One region of the Sorangium sp. So ce321 genome, then DNA from elsewhere that is predicted to be linked to it. Evidence: riboswitches for the same ligand, from Rfam matches in the RefSeq annotation. Region 1 holds a riboswitch; each other region holds the start of a gene.
What was found. A riboswitch is a leader RNA that binds a small molecule or an ion and turns the genes downstream of it on or off. The one in region 1 is predicted to bind cobalamin.
Positions count from the first base shown of each region.

Region 1 (3,317 bases):
GGGCGCCGGGACCCGATCGAGGATGGTCTCGAAGAGCGGCTGGAGGTCCGTGGCCTCGTGCTCGAGCTCGCGCTTCGCCTGGCCGAACTTCGCCACGGCGTAGAGCGTCGCGAAGTCCTGCTGCGGGTCGCTCGCCTCGAGGTCGCAGAAGAGGTCGAACACCTCGGAGAGCACCTCGTGGGCGCGCGCGTCGCTGCGGTCGATCTTGTTGATGACGACGATGACCGGGAAGCCGCGCTGGAGGCACTTCGAGAGCACGAAGCGCGTCTGCGGCAGCGGGCCCTCGGCGGCGTCGACGAGGAGCAGCGCCCCGTCGGCCATCATCAGCGTGCGCTCGACCTCGCCGCCGAAGTCGGAGTGGCCGGGCGTGTCCACGATGTTGATCTTGACCCCGCGGTACCGGATGCTGGTGTTCTTCGCGAGGATGGTGATGCCGCGCTCGCGCTCGAGGTCGTTCGAGTCCATGACCCGCTCGGCCACAACCTCGTTCTCTCGGAAGGCGCCCGACTGGCGGAGCATGTGATCGACGAGCGTCGTCTTCCCGTGGTCGACGTGGGCGACGATGGCGATGTTGCGGAGATCATTACGCGGCATATACGGCGGCGGCCGTGTAGCACGCGACCCACGGAGGAGCGAGCCCATCCTCGCCAGAGGTCGAACGTCCGGCCGACGCCGGCGCGCCGGCGACGCGCGGGTTGCGCGCAGGTTCCGCGCCGGCGACGCGCGGGTTCTGCGCAGGCCAGGCGCTCCGGCTCGCGGTGAGTCCGCCGTCGCCGGGGGCGAGCGCCCCAGCTCGGCGGTGATCTCGCGGCGGCCGCTCGCGGTCACCGGGCTCGACAGGACGACTGTTGACAGGCGATCGAGCGCCGCCATAGGGTGCGCGCCGTGCTGGTGCCTGGGCCCTTGCCCAGGCTCAATAGGGAACCCGGTGAGAATCCGGGGCTGCCCCGCAGCGGTAAGCGAGAACGACCTCCACGACGAGCACTGGCCCGAGAGGGCTGGGAAGCGGTGGACAGTAGGAAGTCGGCCCGGCCGAGGAGCTCGCAAGCCCGAAGACCTGCCAGCGCCCGGCGACGGGGAGACATCTGGCGCCGGTTCGACCTGGGAGCCTCGAGGGAGGCGGTGAGGTCCGTGCCGTCGCAGCGTCTGCGCGCGTCCCGGAGTCCGACCCGCCCCCGCGCTGCCTCCCGGTAGCCCGTGGGGGCGAGAGGTCGGTCCAGGGCATCGCCGCCACTGGACTGCCTTCCCTCCGCTCGGCGCGAGCGGCCCCGATCCGCTCGGCGCGATGCCAGCAAGAGGAGGACGCGCATGCCGCGCGAGACGATCACGAAGGGCCACGGACACCGCCGCTCACGCCACCTGCTCGCCGCACTATCGATCTCGCTGACCGTCGCGCGGCTCGCGCGCGCCGAGGTCGAGGCGCCGGAGGCGCCGACCGCCGCCCCGGGGGCGCCCGCGGACGGCGGGGCGAAGGCGCTCGCGGAAGGCGCGGGGGCGAGCGCCGACGGCGGCGCGGGGGCGAGCGCCGACGGCGGCGCGATCGAGGTCACCATCCAGGCGGAGAAGCCGGCGAGCGAGGCCGCCTCGCGCGTCTCCGTCGGGCATCGCGAGCTCGAGCTCAGGCCGAGGCTCCGGCCGGGCGACATCGTCGAGGCGGTCCCGGGGCTCTTCGCCGTGCAGCACGCCGGCGGCGGCAAGGCCAACCAGTACTTCCTCCGCGGGTTCGACGCGGACCACGGGACCGACGTCGCCTTCTTCGTCGACGGGGTGCCCGTCAACATGGTCAGCCACGGCCACGGGCACGGCTTCACCGATCTCTACTTCGTGATCCCGGAGCTCGTTACCGGGCTCGACGGCTACAAGGGGCCTTATTACGCGAGCATCGGCGACTTCGGCACCGCGGGCGCCGTGAACTTCCGCTTCGCCGAGAAGCTCGACGAGAGCCACGCGCAGCTCAGCCTCGGGCAGCACGGGATCGCCCGCGGCCTCGTGGTCGCCTCGCCGGATCTCGGCGACGCGTGGCGCGCGGTCGCCGCGGCGGAGATCTACCGGAACGACGGGCCCTTCCTCAGCCCGGAGCGGCTCAAGCGCTTCAACGTGTACCTGAGGGCGACGCACGACCTGAGCCCCACCGGGAAGATCCAGATGACGTGGATGTCCTACGGGTCGACCTGGCACGGCTCCGGCCAGATCCCCGCGCGCGCCGTGTGCGGCGAGGGCGAGCAGGACCAGCTGAACCCGCCGCCGTCCGCCTACGGACAGCCGTGCATCGATCACTTCGGCTCGGTCGATCCGACCGAGGGCGGGGCCACCCAGCGGCACATGGCGTCCCTCGCGTACTCGACCGCGTGGCGGGACGCCGACCTGAGCGCGCTGGCCTACCTCGTCCGCTACCGCTTCACGCTGTACTCGAACTTCACGTTCTTCAGCGAGGACCCGGTCCACGGCGATCAGATCGAGCAGAACGACGATCGCGTCGTCGGAGGCGCCGAGCTCCGGCTCCGCAGGCAGCTCGAGTACCGCGGGGCGAAGCTCACGACGTCGCTCGGCGCGCAGATCCGCGCCGACGCGATCGACAAGTCACTCCACCACGACGAGGCGCGCGAGCGGCTCGAGGAGCGGGGCACGGCCCACGTCGACGAGGGCCAGATCGGCGTCTACGTCGAGCAGGACGCCCGGATCCGGCGCTGGCTCCGCTTCGTGGCCGGGGTGCGCGGGCAGTGGATCGACGTCAACGTGGACGACCGGCGCGAGGACCTGGGCGCGACCGGGAACAGGTCGAGCGGCTTCCGGGGGCAGATGCAGCTCTTCCCGAAGCTCACGGCGATCGTCTCGCCCGTCGCGGCGCTCGACCTCTTCGCCCATTACGGGCGGGGCTTCCACTCGAACGACGCCCAGGGCGTGGTGCTGCGCGAGGGGGCGGCGACGCTCATCACCCCCGCGACGGGCTACGAGGTCGGCGCGAGGGCCACGCCGCTCCGCGGCCTGACGCTGAGCGCGGCGGGGTTCCTCCTCGATGTCGACTCGGAGCTCGTCTGGAGCGGCGACGCGGGCGCGACCGAGCCGTCGGGGCAGACGCGGCGCTACGGCCTGGAGATCGGCGGGCGCTACCGGCTCGGGAGCTGGCTCTTCGCCGACGTCGACGCGACCTTCACCCGCGCGCGCTTCCGGGCGAACGCAGGCAACGGGAGCGCGGTGGCCCTCGCGCCGACCCGGACGCTGACCGCGGGGATCGGCGTCCGGCCGACGTTCGGCGCGCTCACGCCGTTCGCGGCGCTCCGGGTCAAGGCGATCGGCGCGCGGCCCGCGACCGAGGA
Region 1 covers NZ_CP150329.1:1,973,737-1,977,053, forward strand. Annotated here, with positions in the region: gene typA (translational GTPase TypA) at 1-642, opposite strand, end outside; cobalamin riboswitch at 873-1,079, shown strand; gene WME89_RS07650 (TonB-dependent receptor) at 1,309-3,317, shown strand, end outside.

Region 2 (3,317 bases), 1.3 Mb from region 1:
AGGGCGGCGGCGGCGAAGGCGAGGTTGGCGGCGGGCGCGCTCGCCCGGCGGTCGGCGACGGGGAGCTTGCCCTGGTAGCCGCGGAGCTGCATCGCGATGGCGGCGTGCTCGGAGCGCTCCAGGGTCCGCAGGACCACGACGCCCGCGACGGCGCCGGCCGAGCGCGCGGCGGCGCCCGGGCGCGAGAACCCGCCGCGGAGCGCGGCGGCGCTCCACGCGCTGTCGGCCGCGCGCTGCAGCACGCCGGCGAAGCGCCGCGCGAGCGCGAGCAGCTCGACGAGGGCCGCGGGCGCGCCGAGGCCGGCGAGGGCGGCCTCGATCTCGGCGGGCGCGGCGGCGCGCGAGAGCCACCGCAGCACCGCGGCCGCCGCGAGGACGCGCGCGCCGAGGGTGGCGGCGCGGCGGGCCCCCTCGCGCGTGACGGCGTCGAGCGGGAACGCCGCGCCGGCGAGCAGCGGCTCCCCCGGGGTGAGCGCGAGCGCGAGGGCCGCCGCGACCCCGCCGATCCACGCGGCGGGCGCGAAGGCGCGGAGGATCGCGCCGGCGGTCATGCCCTGGAGCCGGAGGGCCGCGCACGCGAGCAGGAGCAGCGCGGCCGGGGTCCAGGGCGAGCGCGCGCCCGCGGCGACGCAGCACGCCGCCACGGCGGCCCCGAGGCGCAGCCGGGGGTCGACGTCGCGGAGGCGCTCGCGGAGCCGCGCCGGGGGGTCAATCGGCACGGAGGCCCTGTCCGCCGGGCTTGCCGGCGGGCTGATCGGCGCGCTCCACGAAGAGCACGCGCGCGTAGTAGCCGATGACGAAGCCGGCGAGGAGCCCTGCCCAGAGGAACGCGAAGAGGAGGAGATCGCCCTCCAGCCCGGCGAACAGCGGCCCCGTGTCGTGGCGCCCGGCGTCCTCGGCGACGCGGCGGACGACGGCCTCGTCGACGCCGTCCCAGGAAGCGCCGCCGCACCCGGCGAGCCAGAGCGCCGCGGCGAGCGGCAGCGCGGCGAGCCGGCGCGGCGCGGGCCGTGCGAGCGCGGCGAGCCCGCGCGGTGCGGGCCGTACGAGCGCGGCGAGCCGGCGCGGCGCGGGCCGCGGCGTCACGACGCCCCCGCGGCGAGCGGGACGACCTGGAGCCGGTCCAGGATGTCGGGCCGCCGGGCGCGCAGGAAGACGAGCGCCCCGGCGGTCATGGCGCCCTCGAGCAGGCCGAGCGGCAGCTGGGTCGGGATGAAGGCGACGGCGACGCCCGTGAACATCGACGTCACCGAGCCCTCGCCGGCGAGCCCGAGCGCGAGCTCGAGCGCCGTTGTCGCGTACGTGGCCCAGTCCGACGTCACGCCGGCCAGGAACCCTGCGACCCAGAGGTTCGCGCCGCAGCGCCGCGCGAGCCGGAACACGAGGTACCCGGTGAAGGCGCCCGCGATGCCCATGGACGCGACGTCGGCGCCGAGCGTCGTGAGCCCGCCGTGCGCGAGGAAGAGGGCCTGGATGAGGAGCGCCACGACGGTGACGAGGACGGTCATCCAGGGGCCGATGAGGATCGCGGCGAGCCCGGTGCCGCACGGGTGGGAGCAGGTCCCTGCGGTGGGCACCGGCACGGGCATGCACGAGATCGCGAAGACGGCGGCGGCGACGAGGCCGACGAACGGCTTGTAGAAGGCGTCCCGCTCGGTGCGCTGCCGGAGCAGGTGGAGGGCGATCGCGACGAAGGGCAGGGCGAGCGCGTTCCAGACCGCGCACCAGCCGAGCGGCAGGACGCCCTCCGCGAGGTGCATCGCCGCCGCGGGCCGCGCCGCGAGCAGCGAGGCCAGGAACACGGCAGAGAGGAACACAGGGCGGCCGGGAAGACCGGTTTGGGCGATCCGGGTGAAGTCCGCACCCGGACGCCACGAAGACGTGCGCAAGCTGCACCTCGTGGGGCTCGGGTAGGTCTCCCGGCTCATGGGTTCAGGGAGCTGCTCTAGCTCCCGGCGCTGCGTCCACCTTCCCGGGTCTCGTGGGCAGGCCCAGTGGTCTTCGGATGCAGCTCCCCATTCACGGTGGCGGGACCGCGCCGGTTTCGCACCGGCTTCCCTGTTATGCCCCTGAGGGCACCCGAGGAATGGATTGTCAGATGGATGCTCGGTAATCCCGTTTCGCGCCCGGCGTCAAGGAGGTCGCGCCCCGGCCTCGGCGGAGGCGCCTGCCTCGTGCCGCGGGCTCGCCGGTGAGCCCCCTCGGGCTCCCCTCGCGCCTCTTCGCGGCAGGTGCGGCTCGCGGCGGACGACGCGGCCCACGGCGGATGCGGGGCACGGCGGATGCGGCTCACGGCGGATGCGGGGCACGGCGGACACGGCGCACAGCGGACACGGCTCACGGCGGATGCGGGGCACGGCGGACACGGCTCACGGCGGACACGGCTCACGGCGGATGCGGCTCACAGCGGATGCGGCTCACAGCGGATGCGGCTCACGGCGGACACGGCTCACGGCGGAGCCGCGCTGCCCGGTACGCCGGCCGCGCGAGCTCCCGCCGTCCAGCCCGCCGCGCACCGTCCGAGCCCCTCGTCGGAGGTGCGCCGTGTTGCTCGCACCCTGGCGTTGCTGCGAGCGAGCGGCCCGAGGCTTTCCTGCGCGCCGCGCGCCGGATGTTCCACCTGCCGGCAGACAGGCTGGGCCAGGGTGAGCTCCTCCCTACCAATGCAATCAATGCAATGGTGGAGGCCACGAAATTGACCGAGACGCACAGGGCAAGAGGGGTTGGTCAGTTTCTATCCTCTGCTTCCGTAGTAAACGCTCTTTACACACCTTCACACATTCCCCGCCACGGCGCTGCTCGCTCCGGCGCCCTGGCCGGAGCGCGCGCCCTGCGCTGCCGCTCGTGCGCTCGGTGGAAGGTGCGGCGCGGCCTTCGCACCAGCGTGCTTGGTTCGGTCGGGCCCTTTACTTATGGAAGTCGGTGTTCCGTACCCGGCGCGCAGCGCCCGAGCGCTGGTGTTCTCTTTTCACAGAACTCGAAGAGCTCCGCACGAACGCTGTACTCTGCGGATGAGTATGCCCGGCTCGGATGTGCATTCCAGGATATCGCGGGTGTGCGCGCCGCGTCGTCGCCTGGCTGCCTTCACGCCGTGAGCAATTCGCTCACTGGCGCGCAGGCCTTGCACTTTGTGATCGACAGCGCGCTTCCGGGTGCCACACTCTGCTCACCGCATGCGCGCCGGCGCAGCCCCCCAGCCCGGAGCGCATGCGGTCTTTCCTTGCACACCGCGTGGACGTTCAATGTTCCGACGCGGTTCACCTGCCGCGCTCATGTCGGGTCCCCCCTCCGGCATGAGACGCGGTCTTTTTTTGCCT
Region 2 covers NZ_CP150329.1:632,804-636,120, forward strand. Annotated here, with positions in the region: gene WME89_RS02505 (CbiQ family ECF transporter T component) at 1-719, opposite strand, end outside; gene WME89_RS02510 (hypothetical protein) at 709-1,086, opposite strand; gene WME89_RS02515 (energy-coupling factor ABC transporter permease) at 1,083-1,760, opposite strand; cobalamin riboswitch at 1,893-2,098, opposite strand.
Region 2: linked by a shared signal. The riboswitch ahead of WME89_RS02515 (energy-coupling factor ABC transporter permease) and the one ahead of WME89_RS07650 (TonB-dependent receptor) in region 1 are both predicted to bind cobalamin.

Region 3 (3,317 bases), 1.8 Mb from region 1:
ACAAGGTAGCGGTTCATCTGCAGGAAGTCGCCGGAGAGCGTCTCGCGCTTGAAGAGGTTCGACACCTGCGGCTCGATGCACTCGCAGCAGCCCGCGATCGACGCGATGGTCGCCGTGGGCGCGACGGCGACGAGCAGCGAGTTCCTGAGCCCCTCGGCCCGGACGCGCGCGCGGAGCGCCTCCCAGCGCGCCGTGTCCTCGGGGACGACGTCCCACGCGTCGAACTGGAGCTCTCCGCGCGCGGCGCGCGTCTCGTCGAACGCCGGATGTCGCCCCTTCTCCGCCGCGAGATCCGCGGACGTCGAGAGCGCGTGGTAATACACCTCTTCCGAGATCCGCCTGGAGAGGTCCCGCGCGGCCGGGGCGTCGAAGGGCAGGCGCAGCTGGAAGAACACGTCTTGCAGGCCCATGAGCCCGAGCCCGACCGGCCGCCAGCGGAGGTTGGATCGCCGCGTCGAGGCGATGGGGTAGTAGTTGAGGTCGATGACGCGGTCGAGCTGGCGGACCGCCGTCCGCACCGTGCGCGCGAGCTTCTCGAAGTCGAACGCGGCCGCGCCGTCTCCCCGCGCGAGCGTGTGGCGCGCGAGGTTGATCGAGCCCAGGTTGCAGACGGCCGACTCCTCCTTCGAGGTCACCTCCAGGATCTCGGTGCAGAGGTTCGACAGGTGGACGACCCGGCCTGGCAGCGCCGTCTGGTTGCAGGCGCGGTTCGACCTGTCCTTGAACGTCATCCAGCCGTTGCCCGTCTGCGCGAGCGTGCGCATCATCCGCGCGTAGAGGTCGCGCGCCTTCATCGTCTTCCTGGCGAGGCCCGCCGCCTCGGCCTCGGCATAGCGGCGCTCGAACTCGTCTCCGTAGAGATCGGGCAGATCGCGCACGTCCTTGGGATCGAACAGGCTCCATTCGCCGTCGGCCTCGACCCGCTTCATGAAGAGGTCCGGCACCCAGTTTGCGAGGTTCAGGTTGTGCGTGCGCGCGGCCTCGTCGCCCGTGTTGTCGCGCAGCGCGAGGAACTCCTCGACGTCGGCGTGCCACGGCTCGAGGTAGACGCAGCAGGCGCCCTTGCGCTTGCCGCCCTGGTTCACGGCCGCCACCGACGCGTCGAGCGTCTTGAGCCACGGCACGATGCCGCTGGAGTGCCCGTTGGTGCTCTCGATGAGCGACCCGCGCGACCGCACGCGGTGGTAGGCGAGCCCGATGCCTCCCGAGAACTTCGAGAGCATCGCTACATCGGTGTAGCGCTGGTAGATGGTCTCGAGGTGGTCCTCCGGCGAGTCGAGCAAAAAGCAGCTCGAGAGCTGCTCGTGGCTCGTGCCCGCGTTGAACATCGTGGGCGAGCTCGGGAGGTAGTCGAGCGACGAGAAGAGCCGGTAGAGCTCGATGGCCTGCGCCGCCGTCTCGGACAGCGCGCACGCGATGCGCAGGAAGAACTGCTGCGGTGTCTCGACGACGAGGCGCGTCTCGGGGTGCTTGAGCAGGTAGCGATCGTAGAGGGTCCGCAGGCCGAAGTACTCGAGCTCGTGGTCCCGCCCCGGCTCGATCGCGTCGTTCAGCTTGCGGGCGTTCTGCGCCACGAAGCCGTGGAGCCGCTCGTTGATGAGGCCGAGCCGCCGCCCGACGGCGATGGACTGCGAGAAGGCGTGGATCTCCTGGTTGCGGACCTCCTTGTCGATAACGGTGGCGAGCAGGCGCGCCGCGAGCTTCGCGTACTGGGGCTCATCGGCGATGAGCGAGGCCGCCGTCTGGATGGAGAGCTGATCGAGCTCGCGCGTCGTCGCGCCGTCGTAGAGGCCGCTGATGGTCTTTGTCGCGACGCGGAGCGCGTCCACGTCGGACAGGCCGGCGCAAGAGCGGCTCACGGCCCGGACGATCTTGTTGACGTCGACAGGCTCGCTCGATCCGTTCCTCTTCGTCACCCGCATCGTCGTGTGCGGGAGCGTGTCCTCGGCGCCGCGGGCGCTCGTGTGGGGCGCGTGGAGCGCGCGCAACGGCGCCGCGCCGTTGCTCCTCATCAACGTATCGCTCAGCATGGAATCCTCCTCGTCGTGCTTCGTTCGGAGCGGTCCCGGACCGCTCGCGTCGATGCCGCGAGAGCGAAGAAGCCAGCCGATGCGCACGGGGCGCGCGCTCTTCAGGAGAGCGCCTTCGGACCGACCGCTCGCCCCCGCGGGCGAAAGGAAGACAACGCGGGAGGGGGTCGGAACCGGGACAAGCGCGAGAGTCGGCGCCAGCTCGGACCTACCGCCCTCCCACGAGGCTTCCAGGTCAAACCGGCGCGGGATGTCTCCCCGACGCTGGATGTTGGCAGGTCTTCGGGCTTGCGAGCGCTCCGGCTTTCGCCGGCTTCCTACGGTCCACCGCTTCCCAGCCCGAGGGCCAGTGCTCGTCGTGGAGATCGTTCTCGCTTACCGCTGCGGGGCAGCCCCGGAGTCACACCGGGTTCCCTTTTGAGCCCCGGGCCGAAGCCCGAGGCACCAACATGAGCCACTACATATTGTGGCGCGCGGGGAAGGTCAAGCGAGATGTTGGGGTCGGGGCTGGCGGAGCGGAGCGGCGACCGGCCATGGATGCCCAGCGCGCAACGACCGCGCCATGGGTGCCCAGCGCGGGTGTGCTCACCCGTCACGCATCCGGAGCTCGTCGTCGAGGCGCTCGTCATACTCGTCGCGTACAGGCGCTGCGATGGCCACATGGGACGGAGCTGGCTGCGCGGCGCTGCGCCTCCACGAGCGCAGCAGGGCGAAGACCCCGAGGAAGCTCACCGCGATGCCGAGCATCATGCTCAGGGCGACCTTGCCGAGGACGCCCGACGAAGGCGCCGCGCGGATGCGGTCCCCATAACGCGCGATGAGGTCCTGCTCGAGGGCGTCGACGGCCTCTCCCCGACGGAGGCGCACGCGGATCTCGCGACGGAGCTCCTGCGCCACCTCCGATTCGTGAACGTCGAGCGTCTGATCCCAGCAACAAGGCGCGAGCAGGCGCCCTTCGAGCGCCCTCTCGCCGGGCGCCGGGGTCGAGTCGACGAGCTCGGCCGCGGCAGGGCTGGGCGCCGCCGACTCGGCCCTGCCGCCGAGGTCCACGACCGTGACGGCGACGACCAGCGCCGCCGCGCGGCGCCCGCGCGAGCTCCGCAGGGGCCGGAGATGCAATGGCGAGCGCACCTCCCGCGCGCCGTGAGGGGAACGGGCCGGGTCATTCGCAGACGCGCCGCGCGCTCGCTGGATCATGGCGAGACAGGCTAGCGCCGCCGGCCGCCAGGGCCCTGCGACACGATGTCGCGCTGGTCGCCGCGCGGCCCTGTGCGCGCCCGAGGCCGG
Region 3 covers NZ_CP150329.1:215,443-218,759, reverse strand. Annotated here, with positions in the region: gene WME89_RS00850 (ribonucleoside-diphosphate reductase subunit alpha) at 1-2,030, opposite strand, end outside; cobalamin riboswitch at 2,287-2,494, opposite strand; gene WME89_RS00845 (cytochrome c-type biogenesis protein CcmH) at 2,616-3,149, opposite strand.
Region 3: linked by a shared signal. The riboswitch ahead of WME89_RS00850 (ribonucleoside-diphosphate reductase subunit alpha) and the one ahead of WME89_RS07650 (TonB-dependent receptor) in region 1 are both predicted to bind cobalamin.